DNA from 3 places in the Bacillus sp. 41-22 genome. Region 2 is predicted to be linked to each of the others. Evidence: a T-box and tRNA genes for the amino acid it is inferred to sense, from the RefSeq annotation. Region 2 holds a T-box; the other regions hold tRNA genes.
What was found. A T-box is a leader RNA that pairs with one kind of tRNA and senses whether it is charged. The one in region 2 lies ahead of LCF45_RS16325 (tryptophan--tRNA ligase), so its partner is inferred to be a tRNA-Trp.
Positions count from the first base shown of each region.

Region 1: it encodes a tRNA-Trp, which carries the amino acid that the T-box ahead of LCF45_RS16325 (tryptophan--tRNA ligase) is inferred to sense. The anticodon was not compared.
Region 3: it encodes a tRNA-Trp, which carries the amino acid that the T-box ahead of LCF45_RS16325 (tryptophan--tRNA ligase) is inferred to sense. The anticodon was not compared.

Region 1 is NZ_CP084035.1:521,932-528,174, forward strand. It holds rRNA gene LCF45_RS02665 (23S ribosomal RNA) at 1-1,994, shown strand, start outside; rRNA gene rrf (5S ribosomal RNA) at 2,095-2,210, shown strand; tRNA gene LCF45_RS02675 (tRNA-Asn) at 2,219-2,293, shown strand; tRNA gene LCF45_RS02680 (tRNA-Ser) at 2,296-2,387, shown strand; tRNA gene LCF45_RS02685 (tRNA-Glu) at 2,407-2,481, shown strand; tRNA gene LCF45_RS02690 (tRNA-Val) at 2,487-2,562, shown strand; tRNA gene LCF45_RS02695 (tRNA-Met) at 2,587-2,663, shown strand; tRNA gene LCF45_RS02700 (tRNA-Met) at 2,721-2,797, shown strand; tRNA gene LCF45_RS02705 (tRNA-Asp) at 2,801-2,876, shown strand; tRNA gene LCF45_RS02710 (tRNA-Phe) at 2,886-2,961, shown strand; tRNA gene LCF45_RS02715 (tRNA-Thr) at 2,976-3,051, shown strand; tRNA gene LCF45_RS02720 (tRNA-Tyr) at 3,062-3,145, shown strand; tRNA gene LCF45_RS02725 (tRNA-Trp) at 3,154-3,227, shown strand; tRNA gene LCF45_RS02730 (tRNA-His) at 3,247-3,322, shown strand; tRNA gene LCF45_RS02735 (tRNA-Gln) at 3,388-3,462, shown strand; tRNA gene LCF45_RS02740 (tRNA-Gly) at 3,468-3,542, shown strand; tRNA gene LCF45_RS02745 (tRNA-Cys) at 3,557-3,627, shown strand; tRNA gene LCF45_RS02750 (tRNA-Leu) at 3,637-3,718, shown strand; partial or broken gene LCF45_RS02755 (DUF3884 family protein) at 3,928-4,249, opposite strand; gene LCF45_RS02760 (YebC/PmpR family DNA-binding transcriptional regulator) at 4,910-5,629, shown strand; gene LCF45_RS02765 (NUDIX hydrolase) at 5,779-6,240, shown strand.
Region 2 is NZ_CP084035.1:3,194,659-3,200,901, forward strand. It holds gene LCF45_RS16310 (ROK family transcriptional regulator) at 1-219, opposite strand, end outside; gene LCF45_RS16315 (MFS transporter) at 343-1,536, opposite strand; gene LCF45_RS16320 (maltose acetyltransferase domain-containing protein) at 1,606-2,169, opposite strand; gene LCF45_RS16325 (tryptophan--tRNA ligase) at 2,355-3,392, opposite strand; T-box leader at 3,398-3,604, opposite strand; gene LCF45_RS16330 (1-deoxy-D-xylulose-5-phosphate reductoisomerase) at 3,742-4,899, shown strand; gene LCF45_RS16335 (AI-2E family transporter) at 4,928-6,049, opposite strand; gene LCF45_RS16340 (GlsB/YeaQ/YmgE family stress response membrane protein) at 6,114-6,243, opposite strand, start outside.
Region 3 is NZ_CP084035.1:733,939-740,181, forward strand. It holds rRNA gene LCF45_RS03640 (23S ribosomal RNA) at 1-1,373, shown strand, start outside; rRNA gene rrf (5S ribosomal RNA) at 1,474-1,589, shown strand; tRNA gene LCF45_RS03650 (tRNA-Val) at 1,595-1,670, shown strand; tRNA gene LCF45_RS03655 (tRNA-Tyr) at 1,679-1,762, shown strand; tRNA gene LCF45_RS03660 (tRNA-Gln) at 1,775-1,849, shown strand; tRNA gene LCF45_RS03665 (tRNA-Lys) at 1,854-1,929, shown strand; tRNA gene LCF45_RS03670 (tRNA-Leu) at 1,946-2,026, shown strand; tRNA gene LCF45_RS03675 (tRNA-Gly) at 2,056-2,130, shown strand; tRNA gene LCF45_RS03680 (tRNA-Leu) at 2,147-2,235, shown strand; tRNA gene LCF45_RS03685 (tRNA-Arg) at 2,239-2,312, shown strand; tRNA gene LCF45_RS03690 (tRNA-Pro) at 2,323-2,396, shown strand; tRNA gene LCF45_RS03695 (tRNA-Ala) at 2,412-2,484, shown strand; tRNA gene LCF45_RS03700 (tRNA-Ser) at 2,503-2,595, shown strand; tRNA gene LCF45_RS03705 (tRNA-Ser) at 2,657-2,749, shown strand; tRNA gene LCF45_RS03710 (tRNA-Met) at 2,774-2,850, shown strand; tRNA gene LCF45_RS03715 (tRNA-Asp) at 2,853-2,928, shown strand; tRNA gene LCF45_RS03720 (tRNA-Phe) at 2,938-3,013, shown strand; tRNA gene LCF45_RS03725 (tRNA-Thr) at 3,033-3,105, shown strand; tRNA gene LCF45_RS03730 (tRNA-Trp) at 3,112-3,182, shown strand; tRNA gene LCF45_RS03735 (tRNA-Ile) at 3,191-3,267, shown strand; tRNA gene LCF45_RS03740 (tRNA-Asn) at 3,275-3,349, shown strand; tRNA gene LCF45_RS03745 (tRNA-Glu) at 3,351-3,422, shown strand; gene LCF45_RS03750 (CBS domain-containing protein) at 3,554-3,973, shown strand; gene LCF45_RS03755 (DUF3965 domain-containing protein) at 4,397-5,548, shown strand; gene LCF45_RS03760 (hypothetical protein) at 5,790-6,122, opposite strand; gene LCF45_RS03765 (SH3 domain-containing protein) at 6,128-6,243, opposite strand, start outside.

The sequences.
Region 1 (6,243 bases), 2.6 Mb from region 2:
GTCCTCATCGGATTACCGAATTCAGTCAAACTCCGAATGCCAATGACTTATCCTTAGGAGTCAGACTGCGAGTGATAAGATCCGTAGTCAAGAGGGAAACAGCCCAGATCGCCAGCTAAGGTCCCAAAGTGTGTATTAAGTGGAAAAGGATGTGGAGTTGCTTAGACAACTAGGATGTTGGCTCAGAAGCAGCCACCATTTAAAGAGTGCGTAATAGCTCACTAGTCGAGTGACTCTGCGCCGAAAATGTACCGGGGCTAAATACACCACCGAAGCTGCGAATTGATACCAATGGTATCAGTGGTAGGGGAGCGTTCTAAGTGCAGTGAAGTCAGACCGGAAGGACTGGTGGAGCGCTTAGAAGTGAGAATGCCGGTATGAGTAGCGAAAGACGGGTGAGAATCCCGTCCACCGAATGCCTAAGGTTTCCTGAGGAAGGCTCGTCCGCTCAGGGTTAGTCAGGACCTAAGCCGAGGCCGACAGGCGTAGGCGATGGACAACAGGTTGATATTCCTGTACCACCTCTTTATCGTTTGAGCAATGGAGGGACGCAGAAGGATAGAAGAAGCGTGCGATTGGTTGTGCACGTCCAAGCAGTTAGGCTGATAAGTAGGCAAATCCGCTTATCGTGAAGGCTGAGCTGTGATGGGGAAGCTCCTTATGGAGCGAAGTCTTTGATTCCCCGCTGCCAAGAAAAGCTTCTAGCGAGATAAAAGGTGCCTGTACCGCAAACCGACACAGGTAGGCGAGGAGAGAATCCTAAGGTGTGCGAGAGAACTCTGGTTAAGGAACTCGGCAAAATGACCCCGTAACTTCGGGAGAAGGGGTGCTTTCTTAACGGAAAGCCGCAGTGAATAGGCCCAAGCGACTGTTTAGCAAAAACACAGGTCTCTGCGAAGCCGTAAGGCGAAGTATAGGGGCTGACACCTGCCCGGTGCTGGAAGGTTAAGGAGAGGGGTTAGCGTAAGCGAAGCTCTGAACTGAAGCCCCAGTAAACGGCGGCCGTAACTATAACGGTCCTAAGGTAGCGAAATTCCTTGTCGGGTAAGTTCCGACCCGCACGAAAGGTGTAACGATTTGGGCACTGTCTCAACCAGAGACTCGGTGAAATTATAGTACCTGTGAAGATGCAGGTTACCCGCGACAGGACGGAAAGACCCCGTGGAGCTTTACTGTAGCCTGATATTGAATTTTGGTACAGTTTGTACAGGATAGGCGGGAGCCATTGAGACCGGAGCGCTAGCTTCGGTGGAGGCGCTGGTGGGATACCGCCCTGACTGTATTGAAATTCTAACCTACGGGTCTTATCGACCCGGGAGACAGTGTCAGGTGGGCAGTTTGACTGGGGCGGTCGCCTCCTAAAGTGTAACGGAGGCGCCCAAAGGTTCCCTCAGAATGGTTGGAAATCATTCGTAGAGTGCAAAGGCATAAGGGAGCTTGACTGCGAGACCTACAAGTCGAGCAGGGACGAAAGTCGGGCTTAGTGATCCGGTGGTTCCGCATGGAAGGGCCATCGCTCAACGGATAAAAGCTACCCCGGGGATAACAGGCTTATCTCCCCCAAGAGTCCACATCGACGGGGAGGTTTGGCACCTCGATGTCGGCTCATCGCATCCTGGGGCTGTAGTCGGTCCCAAGGGTTGGGCTGTTCGCCCATTAAAGCGGTACGCGAGCTGGGTTCAGAACGTCGTGAGACAGTTCGGTCCCTATCCGTCGTGGGCGCAGGAAATTTGAGAGGAGCTGTCCTTAGTACGAGAGGACCGGGATGGACGCACCGCTGGTGTACCAGTTGTTCTGCCAAGGGCATAGCTGGGTAGCTATGTGCGGAAGGGATAAGTGCTGAAAGCATCTAAGCATGAAGCCCCCCTCAAGATGAGATTTCCCATAGCGTAAGCTAGTAAGATCCCTGAAAGATGATCAGGTTGATAGGTTCGAGGTGGAAGCATGGTGACATGTGGAGCTGACGAATACTAATAGATCGAGGACTTAACCATATAATATGAAGCAACGTTATCTAGTTTTGAGAGAATATAAAAAACTTATTGACTTTCAGGGTGAATAAGTTATAATAATGATTGTCTCAAAAGAATAATGTCTGGTAATGATGGCAGAGAGGTCACACCCGTTCCCATACCGAACACGGAAGTTAAGCTCTCTAGCGCCGATGGTAGTTGGGACCTTGTCCCTGTGAGAGTAGGACGTTGCCAGGCAATATTATTCCGCAGTAGCTCAGCGGTAGAGCTATCGGCTGTTAACCGATCGGTCGTAGGTTCGATTCCTACCTGCGGAGCCATTGGAGAGCTGTCCGAGTTGGCCGAAGGAGCACGATTGGAAATCGTGTATACGTCACAAGCGTATCAAGGGTTCGAATCCCTTGCTCTCCGCCATAAGGAATTTATAATATTTGGCCCGTTGGTCAAGTGGTTAAGACACCGCCCTTTCACGGCGGTAACACGGGTTCGAATCCCGTACGGGTCACCACTTTTGGAGGATTAGCTCAGCTGGGAGAGCACCTGCCTTACAAGCAGGGGGTCGGCGGTTCGATCCCGTCATCCTCCACCATATAAATTATATGAATAATATTGTCGCGGGGTGGAGCAGTACGGTAGCTCGTCGGGCTCATAACCCGAAGGTCGCAGGTTCAAATCCTGTCCCCGCAACCAAACATTCTCGTAATGTGGTTGCTAACACTTATCATATAATTATATAAATAATATTATCGCGGGGTGGAGCAGTACGGTAGCTCGTCGGGCTCATAACCCGAAGGTCGCAGGTTCAAATCCTGTCCCCGCAACCAAATGGTCCCGTGGTGTAGTGGTTAACATGCCTGCCTGTCACGCAGGAGATCGCCGGTTCGACCCCGGTCGGGACCGCCATTTTAATAAGGCTCGGTAGCTCAGTCGGTAGAGCAGAGGACTGAAAATCCTCGTGTCGGCGGTTCGATTCCGTCCCGAGCCACCATTTTAATAAAATATGCCGGCTTAGCTCAATTGGTAGAGCAACTGACTTGTAATCAGTAGGTTGGGGGTTCAAGTCCTCTAGCCGGCACCATGTAAGTTTCGGAGGGGTAGCGAAGTGGCTAAACGCGGCGGACTGTAAATCCGCTCCTTCGGGTTCGGCAGTTCGAATCTGCCCCCCTCCACCATTTTACATAGGGGCATAGTTTAAAGGTAGAACTGAGGTCTCCAAAACCTCCAGTGTGGGTTCAATTCCTACTGCCCCTGCCAAATATATAAACACAACATGGCGGTTGTGGCGAAGTGGTTAACGCACCGGATTGTGGCTCCGGCATTCGTGGGTTCAATTCCCATCAGTCGCCCCATTTTTATTTTTTAAAAATTACAAATAAATTAATGGATACTTACATATAATTAAGTAAAACTTCGGTGGGCTATAGCCAAGCGGTAAGGCAACGGACTTTGACTCCGTCATGCGCTGGTTCGAATCCAGCTAGCCCAGCCATTTTTGCGGAAGTAGTTCAGTGGTAGAATACAACCTTGCCAAGGTTGGGGTCGCGGGTTCGAATCCCGTCTTCCGCTCCATTTTAACTTCATATGGCGGCATAGCCAAGTGGTAAGGCAGAGGTCTGCAAAACCTTTACCACCGGTTCAAATCCGGTTGCCGCCTTTCTTTTATGCCGATGTGGCGGAATTGGCAGACGCGCACGACTCAAAATCGTGTTCCTTCGGGAGTGTCGGTTCGACCCCGACCATCGGTATCACGAACGGCGTAACATCAAGGCTCTACACTAATTGTGTAGAGTTTTTTTGTGTTTTTTTTACACTACAAAATAAGCACTAATAGTGCGTTGGGGTAGTGTGCGGTGAGTAAGTGACGAACTTTAGATACAGTTGGAAGAAACTATGAAGTATTAAAAGGATAAAATTTCAGTAGAATATTACATATACAAGAATTTTTTCGAGCACTCTAGAGAGAATCTCTCCACCCTGGTGACATGAAGTTAAATCCGATACCACCAGTTGAAATTACCACATTATCAGCTGGTAATTTCGTAATTTCAAAAAACTTCTTTTCAAACTCTTCTCTGTTGTACTTGTACATAGTTGAGTGACACGACCATATTTGCGTTGAAGTACTCAACCAGTCCCCTAATTCCTTTAATTTAGGGAACGAATCAAATTGAATTGGACCATCCAATTTTATGAATCTCACTTGATAGATAGTTGGGGTTTAACTTCTCTCCTATTCCTTTAAAACCATGTGATTTTTTCTCATTTGAATGTGTCATAATTCTCCCTCCATCTTTTCTTCAAATTTTTTCCTATTTTAATTATACAGCAATAGAAAGTAATTAAGGAAATATTATGGGATTAGTAGAGGAATGAAAAGGAATAACTTTAGTTTGATAATGAATAGTTCATAACATACTACATAACAAATCTTTAAAAGGACATGGCAGCTTTGCCCTGTTTCTTATTGTTTAGCGAGAAATAATAAAATAAATCATCACAGTAATAAATGAAATATGATAAATTTAATCAAGGGAGAGAAATGAAAGTAAAAGGTGTCAGTTATTTAATATGATTCCATTTTGGTCCGTTTCATTTTAATTTATCATGTTTAAAGAAGCTCAAAATTTTTAAAATGCTTTAAAATAAAGGATTTTAAGGGTAGCACTCTATATAAATGTCACCTAAAAAGACCCTAACAGAAATGTTAGGGTTTTTTTTGTTAAATTATGCTATGTGATTCTAAAATTCGTAATAAACTTAGGAATTCATGTATAATATAACTTGTCGAAAGAACAAAATGATAGTGATTTATATTATGTCTGTAATATGAATCAAAAATGAACTTTTTATATTTCTTTTAAAAATGTGTTGAATACACATTATATTTCATATTAATATTTTTATGTAGATTTAAAATGGGAAAGAGAGTGGAAAGTATGGGCCGTAAATGGAACAATATTAAAGAAAAAAAAGCATCAAAAGATGCAAATACAAGCCGTATATACGCGAAATTTGGACGTGAAATTTATGTGGCAGCAAAACAAGGCGAGCCAGATCCAGAATCAAACCAAACGTTAAGAGTTGTATTAGAACGTGCGAAAACATACAACGTGCCAAGAACAATTATTGACCGTGCGATTGAAAAGGCAAAAGGCGGTTCAGAAGAAAACTATGACGAGCTTCGTTATGAAGGCTTTGGACCAAACGGATCTATGGTAATTGTAGATACACTGACAAATAACGTAAACCGTACTGCAGCAGATGTACGTGCTGCATTTAGCAAAAACAGTGGTAACATGGGTGTAAACGGTTCTGTCGCTTACATGTTTGATGCGACAGCTGTTATAGGTCTTGAAGGTAAAACATCAGATGAAGTTCTTGAAATCTTAATGGAAGCAGATGTAGATGCACGTGACATTCTAGAAGAAGAAGATTCTGTTATCGTTTATGCTGAACCTGATCAGTTCCATTCAGTACAATCTGCACTTAAAGGTGCTGGTGTTGAAGAATTTACAGTTGCAGAATTAACAATGCTTGCACAAAGTGATGTAGAACTTCCTGAAGATGCTCAAGTGCAATTTGAAAAAATGGTTGATGCATTAGAAGATTTAGAAGATGTACAGCAAGTTTACCACAACGTAGACTTAGGGGAATAATATAAGACAGAAGACCCTTTCCTTTAACGGATAGGGTCTTTTTTTATGGAGTTAATTAAGGTGGTAAAGTATTAAAGGTATTTTGTAGCTGCTAGGGAATATGGTTATAGGTTTGTATTTTAAATAATCATATTTCAGGAGGTATTTCTGTGGAGCATAAAACACCAAAGCATATTGTTGCCGTAGCAGGTTATTTAACAAATGAAAAGAATGAGGTGCTTTTAACGAAAGTGCACTGGCGAGCAGATACGTGGGAAATGCCTGGAGGACAGGTAGAAGAAGGGGAAGCGCTCGATCAAGCTGTTTGCAGAGAAATAATGGAGGAAACAGGATTAACTGTGAAGCCTATCGGAGTTACAGGGATTTATTATAATGCTTCTATGCATATTGTAGCTGTTGTTTTTAAAGTAGCATATGTTAGTGGTGAAATAAAAATTCAATCTGAAGAAATACAAGAGGCTAAATTTGTTGCTTTAAACGAAGAGAACATTGATGAGTATATAACGCGTCCTCATATGAAATCAAGGACACTTGATGCGATGAAAGCAATGCATTTTATTCCATACGAAACATGGGAAGTTCAGCCATATAATCTTATAGGAAGGTTGTAAAGA
Region 2 (6,243 bases):
TTTCGCTCTTCTTCCGCCACTTGAATCATCTAAACCGACTAGAGTGATTTCTCCGTCTTGTTTCATTTTTTCTATAAATTTACTCACAGTTGGAAAACTGATTTCTAATGTATTACTAAGTTCAACTTTCGTTGCACTACCTTGCTCTAGAAGAGCTGTACGAATGCCGCGAAGGATCGTCTCTTTAATCGATTTTTGAGTAACAAATTGTTCACTCAAATCGCTCACCACCTTAATCAACATACTTATTAAACACTTTTAATAAGTTGCGTTGACAATATATCATACATCATTTTCTAAAGCAATAGAGATGATACATTTCCGCTGGCATGCACTCCTTATTTAGCTCGATTTATTCTCTCTCGTAACAGACGATACAATTCCAGACAAGAGAACAAATAATAAAACAGCTAACAAGGCATTGCGTATCCCGAATGCTTCCCCCAGTATACCTAAGAATGGTGGTCCGACTAAAAATGCTGTATAACCGATTATAGAAACTGCAGCAACATTAGAAGTCGCATTTTCACGGTCATCTCCAGCAGCTGACAGACCAATTGGGAACCCTAGCGCTGCACCAATCCCCCACAGTACTACACCAAATGCTAGAAAATACGAATTACTCCCAAATATTACGATTGAAATTCCTAGAATCGCCATCATAATGGTGGCACGTACGACAGCGACACGACCGAATCGATCAAGGAAATAGCTGCTACACATACGAGTTAACGTCATTGCTAATACAAAAATTGTGTACATAATAGAACCTGCCACTATACTTTGCTCGTGTCCATCTACCATCACGATAGGTAGCCAATCATTTGCACTACCTTCTGCAAATGCCATTCCGAGTACAAAAAGACCAATTAAAAGCACCTTTTTTTCCATACGTAAGGTCGTATGCTTCTCTCTCCTTTTGTTCCACGATTTCTCCTTCTTTCCTGTTCCATGCGGAAGAAAACGATACACCATACATACAAGTAATACAAACACGACCGAAATCGCAAGAAACTGATACAGAATCGGGATGTGAAGCGACGCTGCGACAGAACCACTGAGCGCGCCTACTAAAGTTCCTACACTAAAAAAGCCATGGAATTTCGGAAGAAGAGTTGTTCCTAATTTCTGCTCAATGGAAGAACCTTCTACATTCAATGCGACTTCCGCCAATCCGTAGCCTACTCCAAATACTAGTAAGCTACTAAAAGCCCCCATACTAGAAACAAAATAAATATTTATACCTAAACAAATCAATCCAACAATCATAAAAAACATACTGCCTATAATAACGTCTCTAGCTCCCTTACAGTCAATGAAGCGGCTTGCACTCAGTAAACCAATTATTGAACCGACAGATAGTCCGAATAAAATCCAGCCCATTTCTGCATTTGACACTGCTAACATATCTCGAGTAGCTGCTGTTCTTGAAATCCATGTAGCAAACGCGACACCTGGCAAAGCAAATAAGAGAAAAAGAGCATTTCGAGAGGCAAGTAATGTCTTTGTATGATTATACGCACTATTTTTCTTCATATGAAACACCTTTCACATTGTCTATACGATACGACACCAGTTTATTCATGCATCCGTGAAAAATGATTTCTATAAGTCTATCATTTTCATAACTTTGGCTGGATTACCACCAACTACTACATTATTAGGTACATCTTTTGTCACAACTGCCCCTGAAGCAATTACAGCGTTGTCTCCAATTGAAATACCAGGGTTAATAATAGCTCCCCCACCAACCCAAACATTGTTACCAATCTTTACAGGCTTTCCATATTCTTTTCCAGAATTCCGCTCTACCGGATGTAAAGGATGAGTGGCCGTATAAATATGGACACCAGGTGCAAACATACAATTATCACCGATTCGAACTTCACAAACGTCCAAAATAACACAATTGAAATTTGCGAAAAAGCTCTTTCCAATGTGGATATTGTAGCCGTAATCACAACGAAAATCAGGATTAATGTGGGTTTTTCCGTCAGCTGAAGAACCTAAAAGCTGCTCTAACAAGGTAAAGCGGCTTTCATCACCAGTCTCCATCGCCTCGTTATAAAGGCGTGTTAAACGTTTTGCCTCAATCCTATCAGCTACTAATTCTTCGTCATCCGCAATATACATTTCTCCCGCCAACATCTTTTCTTTCTCAGTTTTCATCTAATCATCTCCTTCGTTATCGAATGAATCAAACTTATTAAACACGTTTAATAAGTAACCCTATATTAACATATTTTTATTAATATGCAATTAATAAATTCAGTAAAAAATGCGAATCCCTCATTTTACATGCAGATAAAACGAATAAATAATTAAGATTCACATAGAAAAAAACAAGGGAGCGCTCAGCGTCCCCTCTCAAATCCAATCTGTTTTTTAATTTCCACCAAATTCACCTTCGCAATAGCCCGCGCCCTCTCAGCACCTTTTTCTAACGCTTCATATAGTAAATGTGGATCATTCATATAATTTCCGTATTTTCCCCTAGGTCCTGAGAGTTCACGATTTACAACGCGGAATAACTCTTTTTTCACATCGCCCCATCCGATTCCAGTCTCATACTTTTCGCGTAACGCCTGAATTTCGTCTTCCTTCGCAAATTCTTTATATATCATAAATAACGTTTCTAGTTCTTTCGGTTCATTCGGAAGTGAGGAATCTGTTTTTATTTTAAATATTAACTTTCTAAGTTTTTCTTGCTCTGCAAATAATGGGATAACATTTCCGTAACTTTTACTCATCTTTCTTCCATCAAGTCCCGGTAAAATTGCCCCTTCTTCTTGTATGACATACTCTGGAAGCGTAAATGTCATACCAAATGTATGATTAAAGTACGTCGCAATGTCACGAGCAATTTCAATATGCTGAATTTGATCTTTTCCGACAGGTACATGAGTAGCTTGAAATAATAATATATCAGCCGCCATTAAAATCGGGTACGTATATAATCCCATATTCACACCTGCATCAATTTCTAATCCCGCTTCTTTATTTTGCTCTACCTTCGCTTTATATGCATGGGCACGATTCATAAGTCCTTTCGGAGTTAGACAAGCTAATATCCAAGCTAATTCTAGAATCTCTGGCACTTCTGTTTGTCGATAGAAAATAACATCTTCTCCAAGTCCGAGTGATAACCATGTAGCTGCTACCTCTTTCGTGTAACTACTGAACTTTGCTGGATCATGCACAGCATTTAACGCATGATAGTCTGCTATGAAATATAACGCTTTTCCTTCTTTGTTTTTTGACATTTGTAATGCAGGTTTAATCGCACCAATATAATTGCCTAAATGCGGGTAACCTGTTGGTTTAATTCCTGTTAACATAATTTTCTCGCTCATCCTAACTCCTCCTTTCTCAAAATAAAAAGAGCCCCTCATCCTAAAAAAAGGACGAGAGACTCCCGCGGTACCACCTTAATTAGCTATATTATAGCTCACTTCAACTTCTTAACGTGAAGTAACCGTCTTCGCCTACTCATTTAAGCTAGAAGCTCCAGAGCCCATTCCATATTCATCACTTACTGATTCCCACCAAATATCAGCTCTCTGAAAAGTTTTGAATATGTACTCTTCTCTTTCATTGCTTTTTAGTTTTTTTTACAGTTTATCACATTTCCTTTCCAATTAAACCCTAATTTTTTGTTTTATATAGCAGGAATTTCCACCTTAATTGTCTAATAATATATAGGTTTGCAGAAATACTCGAAACAACTTTGGAGGTTTTTTCATGGTAAAATATATATCCATTTTAGGTTCAACAGGATCCATTGGCACATCTGCATTAGATGTCGTTTCCGCTCATCCTGAACATTTTAAAATCGTCGGTTTAACCGCAAATTATAATATCGATCTTCTCGAAAAACAAATCGAATCTTTTCAGCCTCGTATTGTAAGCGTAGCGACAAAAGAATTAGCGGACACATTACGTTCTCGTATTTCAACAAATACAAAAATTACATATGGAACTGATGGTTTACTTGAAGTATCTACCCATCCTGATACAAATCTTGTATTAAGTTCAGTTGTCGGTGTTTCAGGTTTACTCCCAACAATTGAAGCATTAAAGGCGAAGAAAGATATCGCTATCGCTAACAAAGAAACTTTAGTTGCAGCTGGACATATCGTCACCGAACTAGCGAAACAAAACGGATGCCGCCTAATTCCAGTTGATAGTGAACATTCAGCCATTTTCCAATGTTTAAATGGGGAAAATAATAAGGAAATCGAAAAATTAATTGTTACAGCTTCTGGCGGCGCTTTTCGTGATAAAACACGTGAAGAAATGAAAATATTACAAGCGAAGGATGCTTTAAAACACCCAAACTGGTTAATGGGCGCAAAACTAACGATAGATTCTGCCACGTTAATGAATAAAGGGTTTGAAGTGATGGAAGCTAAGTGGCTATTCGATATTCCTTATGAAAAAATTGATGTTATGATTCATAAAGAAAGTATCATTCACTCTTTAGTGGAATTTATTGATGGATCAGTCATGGCACAGCTCGGTGCTCCTGATATGAGAATGCCGATTCAATATGCGTTTCACTACCCTACTCGACTACCTTCATCCTATGAAAAATTAAATTTATTAGAAATTGGTAGTTTGCATTTTGAAAAACCAAATTTAGAGAAGTTCCCCTGTCTACAATATGCATTTGAATGTGGAAAAATTGGCGGTACAACTCCAGCCGTATTAAATGCAGCGAACGAAATTGCAAATGCACTATTTCTTAAAAATGAAATTGCATTTTTCGATATCGAAAAAACAATTTACAATACAGTTGAAGCTCATCATAACGTAAAAGATCCTTCACTCGATGATATATTAGAAGCTGATCAATGGGCACGCCAATACACAAATCAATTGTTAATGAAAAAGAGCTAAAACAGGTTTCTCTGTTTTAGCTCTTTTTTCACGTATTCAACTTCACAAATCTATAACCGTGCGTAACTAAAACTTTTAATATCGCATACCCTGGAATTGCTAAAATAATCCCCATAATTCCAAATAAATTCCCCGCAGTTAAAATGATAAATATAATAGTAATCGGGTGAATATCTAACTTTTTCCCCATGACTTGCGGAGAAATAAATTTACCTTCTGCTAATTGTACAATCATCATAACGATAATTACTTTTAACACCATTGATGGCGAGTCGATAAATGCGATAATTAAAGCTGGTGTAATTGCAATGATTGGTCCTACGTACGGAACGATATTTACAATCATCGCTAAAATAGCAAGTAGTACCGCATATTTAATACCAATAATAAGATAACCGATTAATAGCATAATACCGATAAATAAACTAACAATAATTTGTCCTCTAATATACGAACTAATCGCATAATGCATATCATCTAGTATTCTCTTCGCAGCTGGTTGTCTTTGCTCAGATATAAACTTTAAAAAATGATTCGGTAATTGCTCACCATCTTTTAAAAGATAGAACAAAATAAATGGAACCATTACAAATGTTAAAACAACTTCAGTAATTGTACTTAAAAATCCAGTTACATTTCCTGTTACTGATGATAATGATTTTGTAAAGTTCATTGTAGAATCTTTTACAATATTAGCAAAATCAACATTTAAACTTTCCTGCATTCTACCAATTACATTACTTTCTCCAAATTTACGTGCTGCCCTTTCGATTTCATGCCCGAAATATGGCAAGTTATCTATTAAAGCATTTACTTGATCTTTAATAATTGGAATAACCGTGACCGCAAGAAAAACAAATAATCCAAGAACAATTATATATATCGAGGCAATTGACACAATTCTCGACACACCTTTTCTTTCTAAAAGAGAAACGAATGGATGCAATATATAAAATAGTACTCCCGCTAATAATACTGGGAAAAAGATTGTTTTTAAAAATACGACGAACGGTGTAAAGACGAATGATATTTTTGTAAGTAATAATATATTTACAAACAGCAACGCGAATCCAAGTAGTACAGCTAAATAATTTTGTTCTTTAAAAAACTTTTTCAACTTATCTCTTTTTCTTATATTTACTTTCTCCAAATGTACCACCTCTCTAATTAGGAAAAGCCCTAAAAGGGCTTTATAAAACAATCAGTAATAACCTTTATTTTCTTGCAACTTTTACTACAAATGATACAATAAGAATTAACACAATTGCACCTAATAATGCTGGCACGACATGAATCCCACCAAATGATGGCCCAAAAGATCCAAATAATCTACTACCTAACCAA
Region 3 (6,243 bases), 2.5 Mb from region 2:
GCTTATCGTGAAGGCTGAGCTGTGATGGGGAAGCTCCTTATGGAGCGAAGTCTTTGATTCCCCGCTGCCAAGAAAAGCTTCTAGCGAGATAAAAGGTGCCTGTACCGCAAACCGACACAGGTAGGCGAGGAGAGAATCCTAAGGTGTGCGAGAGAACTCTGGTTAAGGAACTCGGCAAAATGACCCCGTAACTTCGGGAGAAGGGGTGCTTTCTTAACGGAAAGCCGCAGTGAATAGGCCCAAGCGACTGTTTAGCAAAAACACAGGTCTCTGCGAAGCCGTAAGGCGAAGTATAGGGGCTGACACCTGCCCGGTGCTGGAAGGTTAAGGAGAGGGGTTAGCGTAAGCGAAGCTCTGAACTGAAGCCCCAGTAAACGGCGGCCGTAACTATAACGGTCCTAAGGTAGCGAAATTCCTTGTCGGGTAAGTTCCGACCCGCACGAAAGGTGTAACGATTTGGGCACTGTCTCAACCAGAGACTCGGTGAAATTATAGTACCTGTGAAGATGCAGGTTACCCGCGACAGGACGGAAAGACCCCGTGGAGCTTTACTGTAGCCTGATATTGAATTTTGGTACAGTTTGTACAGGATAGGCGGGAGCCATTGAAACCGGAGCGCTAGCTTCGGTGGAGGCGCTGGTGGGATACCGCCCTGACTGTATTGAAATTCTAACCTACGGGTCTCATCGACCCGGGAGACAGTGTCAGGTGGGCAGTTTGACTGGGGCGGTCGCCTCCTAAAGTGTAACGGAGGCGCCCAAAGGTTCCCTCAGAATGGTTGGAAATCATTCGTAGAGTGCAAAGGCATAAGGGAGCTTGACTGCGAGACCTACAAGTCGAGCAGGGACGAAAGTCGGGCTTAGTGATCCGGTGGTTCCGCATGGAAGGGCCATCGCTCAACGGATAAAAGCTACCCCGGGGATAACAGGCTTATCTCCCCCAAGAGTCCACATCGACGGGGAGGTTTGGCACCTCGATGTCGGCTCATCGCATCCTGGGGCTGTAGTCGGTCCCAAGGGTTGGGCTGTTCGCCCATTAAAGCGGTACGCGAGCTGGGTTCAGAACGTCGTGAGACAGTTCGGTCCCTATCCGTCGTGGGCGCAGGAAATTTGAGAGGAGCTGTCCTTAGTACGAGAGGACCGGGATGGACGCACCGCTGGTGTACCAGTTGTTCTGCCAAGGGCATAGCTGGGTAGCTATGTGCGGAAGGGATAAGTGCTGAAAGCATCTAAGCATGAAGCCCCCCTCAAGATGAGATTTCCCATAGCGTAAGCTAGTAAGATCCCTGAAAGATGATCAGGTTGATAGGTTCGAGGTGGAAGCATGGTGACATGTGGAGCTGACGAATACTAATAGATCGAGGACTTAACCATATAATATGAAGCAACGTTATCTAGTTTTGAGAGAATATAAAAAACTTATTGACTTTCTAAGTGAATCAAGTATAATAATGTTTGTCTCAATCGAATATAGTCTGGTAATGATGGCAGAGAGGTCACACCCGTTCCCATACCGAACACGGAAGTTAAGCTCTCTAGCGCCAATGGTAGTTGGGACCTTGTCCCTGCGAGAGTAGGACGTTGCCAGGCAAAATGGAGGATTAGCTCAGCTGGGAGAGCACCTGCCTTACAAGCAGGGGGTCGGCGGTTCGATCCCGTCATCCTCCACCATATATGTCGGAGGGGTAGCGAAGTGGCTAAACGCGGCGGACTGTAAATCCGCTCCTTCGGGTTCGGCAGTTCGAATCTGCCCCCCTCCACCATTTCTTAATTATTGGGCTATAGCCAAGCGGTAAGGCAACGGACTTTGACTCCGTCATGCGCTGGTTCGAATCCAGCTAGCCCAGCCATTAAGAGCCATTAGCTCAGTTGGTAGAGCATCTGACTTTTAATCAGAGGGTCGAAGGTTCGAATCCTTCATGGCTCACCATTTTCTTAAAAAATATGCGGGTGTGGCGGAATTGGCAGACGCACTAGACTTAGGATCTAGCGCCTTTGGCGTGGGGGTTCGACTCCCTTCACCCGCACTTTTAATAAAATAACTCAAACATGTCTTGCGGAAGTAGTTCAGTGGTAGAATACAACCTTGCCAAGGTTGGGGTCGCGGGTTCGAATCCCGTCTTCCGCTCCAATTTTCAGTATGACATGCCGGGGTGGCGGAACAGGCAGACGCACAGGACTTAAAATCCTGCGGTGGGTGACCACCGTGCGGGTTCGACCCCCGCCCTCGGCACCATATGCGCCCGTAGCTCAATTGGATAGAGCGTTTGACTACGGATCAAGAGGTTAGGGGTTCGACTCCTCTCGGGCGCGCTTTTATTAACGGGAAGTGGCTCAGCTTGGTAGAGCACCTGGTTTGGGACCAGGGGGTCGCAGGTTCAAATCCTGTCTTCCCGATTTTCCCAAAAACATGGGGCCTTAGCTCAGCTGGGAGAGCGCCTGCCTTGCACGCAGGAGGTCAGCGGTTCGATCCCGCTAGGCTCCACTTTATTTTTTATATGTCGGAGGTATACCCAAGTTCGGCTGAAGGGATCGGTCTTGAAAACCGACAGGCGGCGAGAGTCGCGCGGGGGTTCGAATCCCTCTACCTCCTCCATTTTTTTAAAAAGTGGTTTAGTTACATATAAAAATGAATAAGATATTAATTTTTCCTTCATGGAGGTATACCCAAGTTCGGCTGAAGGGATCGGTCTTGAAAACCGACAGGCGGCGAGAGTCGCGCGGGGGTTCGAATCCCTCTACCTCCTCCATTTATTTTTAAAACATAATATCGTCGCGGGGTGGAGCAGTACGGTAGCTCGTCGGGCTCATAATCCGAAGGTCGCAGGTTCAAATCCTGTCCCCGCAACCAATGGTCCCGTGGTGTAGTGGTTAACATGCCTGCCTGTCACGCAGGAGATCGCCGGTTCGACCCCGGTCGGGACCGCCATTTTATGTTGGCTCGGTAGCTCAGTCGGTAGAGCAGAGGACTGAAAATCCTCGTGTCGGCGGTTCGATTCCGTCCCGAGCCACCATTTTTTTGTTTTTTTTTATGCCGGCTTAGCTCAATTGGTAGAGCAACTGACTTGTAATCAGTAGGTTGGGGGTTCAAGTCCTCTAGCCGGCATCATTTAGGGGCATAGTTTAAAGGTAGAACTGAGGTCTCCAAAACCTCCAGTGTGGGTTCAATTCCTACTGCCCCTGTAAAGTATGGGCCTATAGCTCAGCTGGTTAGAGCGCACGCCTGATAAGCGTGAGGTCGATGGTTCGAGTCCATTTAGGCCCACCATATATATTCCGCAGTAGCTCAGTGGTAGAGCTATCGGCTGTTAACCGATCGGTCGTAGGTTCGAGTCCTACCTGCGGAGCCATGGCCCGTTGGTCAAGTGGTTAAGACACCGCCCTTTCACGGCGGTAACACGGGTTCGAATCCCGTACGGGTCATAAAAAAAGAGTCAGCATATTGCTGACTCTTTTTTATTATGTATAAGCCTCTTTTTATCACCTTATTTTTCTGAAATAAATAAAGGGATTTAGGAAAAGCTATGGTATGTATTAAAAGGAGGAGATGAAAAATGACGCAAGTTAGAGAACTTATGAGTACTCATATCGTACATTGTACACCATTAGACAATGTATATGAGGCGGCTGTAAAAATGAAGGAAGAATCGGTTGGATTGATTCCTGTTATTGAAAATAAACAAGTTGTTGGGCTTGTTACTGATCGAGACTTAGTTGTTCGTGGGATTGCTGAAAAACATCCTGGATCTAATCAAATTACAAATGTAATGACAACAAACATTGTTTCAGTTTCTCCAGATGATTCTATTGAAAAAGCTACAGAATTAATGGCACAATATCAAATTAGACGGTTACCGGTTGTTGAGAGCGGTCAACTTGTTGGGATGCTAGCACTAGGTGATTTAGCTATAAGAAAATCAGCAGATGATCAAGCAGGGTTTGCTTTAAGTGAAATCTCAGAGCATACGGAATAAACTATTTATAAAGATCAGATACATTATTCTAGTATATACGGATTAAACTAATATGTTAGCGTGATGTATCTGAGACATTATATAATAAGTATAGCGTCAATATTTTTGACAGTTTTTTTTAATTTGTCATTCCTGATTTTTAATAAGAGAAAAAATGATATACTGAGAGATATAAGTATTATGATAGATTTTGAATATAACAATATTCATCGTTAATGATGTAATAATGAATTAATATTTCCTACATAGATAAAGTGAAACTTTAATTATTGGGGGGTGTCCATCCCAAAATAATTATTAGTTGAACCAATCGGGCTTTTATGGGCAGTTTTATCTCCTACCTAACTTCCTCGCATTCGCAGAATTTTGAGGTGGGAGTCTTACTGCCCGCAAATAGCGGGATAAAAAGGGAAGGGGAATTATATGAGGGCTGTACAGGGCGATCCAAATTGGAATTTGGTTACAGATACATATATAGAACCAAATGATTTCGCTGAGTTATTTTCTTTGCTTGTACCTTGTCATCCAAAAGGTGAAGGGAAAGAGCGAACTATATTAGTATGGAAAGAAAAAGAATTTTATAAAGAAGAAAATTTAGCGCCATTTATCGTATATGGCATGAATAAAGTAAAGAATTTACCGCAGTTTCATAAAGATGAAATTCCAACTCTAGTACGTATTCTTCGTTTATGTCAAGAGATTGGTTGGTATGAAGAGGCAAATGCTTTTATGATAACCCAAGGGCTAGATGAATTTGTCCGAACTTCATTGGAGTATGAAACATGGGATCTTTTGACGAAAGCAGTTGCTTTAAACTATTTAATTATTAAATATCGTATTGGTGAATTAACAGCTGAGGATGTAGAAATTTGGGATCGAGTTAAATTTAATGAGAAATGTATAACAGATTGCAAACATCTATTATCTCATAAAGAAGTATTGGAATTTACATTCTTTTATATGTGTAAGCGAGCTAAGCTACTGTCAAAAGAGCAATTAAATAGTGATATGATGAGTCTGGCAATGTATTGTAATACTTTTGTGTATGATTTATATACACATGACTTATTACGGAAGTATCGTAAGTGTACAGACTTCCTATCATATTATGGACCTAGTCAAGCGGTTTTAGCTTGTCAAAGAGCTGTACTTTCACAAATTTCCGATCGATTAGACCCTTTAAAGACAACTCATGTAGATGATTATTTATATGTGATGAAAGAAATGATGGAGCATATGACGATAGGGGTAATGGATCGGTATGGTCATTTTATTGGAAAGCTACTATCATATGTACCATTTTTCGAAATGATCCAAGTTCCACAGCATGCATATTACTGTGAAGAATTACTGTATATTTGTAAGGGAATTGAATACAAAGAAGAAATACTACGCAATTATATATTTATACAATTACATGATTGTTTACCATCATTCTTTAAACTATTTCTTAAAAATAAGCGTTATGCAACGATTCATGATATTCTTTTCTATTGGTGCGACGATGAACAAAGAATGAGCTTAGAGAAAAAATATAATCTTAGTTTCATTTATGAAAAATATGCTTGTGGATAAACCATATTTTTCATATTAAAAATTAATATAAATTAAAAAGGATCTCAAGTTTATGTGAGATCCTTTTTTTGTTAGTAAAGCAAGGAGAAAGTACCTAAGATAAGAAATAACATTCCATAAAGGAGAAATTGTGCAGTATAACTTCCTTGTATACCAAAAAAAGTATTCATTTTTTCATATAAATTCAATATATATTTCATTGGATTATCTTTGAAAGATTGGTACACAGTGTCTCCTCTTTCTAAGCTTCTTGTTCATGTTTTTGGTTATTAGGAACATGAACGTATCTAGCTATGAATAATAAAACACCTATAAAGAATACAGGAAGTACGGTAGATAAATAAAAACCATTACTAATTATATTTGTTATAAGAGCACTTAAAAGAAAAATTACATTATAAATATGGGCAATTTTTTGTTTTAGCCGCATTTGTAATGCTTCCATAATGATTTCTAAAGCAACAAAAGCAATAATAATAGATAAAAATACAGTGTTCGTATTATAAATGATTAAACAACAGATTAAACCTAAAAAGGCCAGGTATTCAATAAAGAGAGGTATATTGCGTGGCATATAATTTACCTAACTAAATATGGCAGTGGGTTTACTGCATTTGTTTTTTCAAAATTCCATTCCCCATTATGTAATTCAAAATGGAGATGTTGCCCGTATGAATGACCTGTGTTTCCCATAT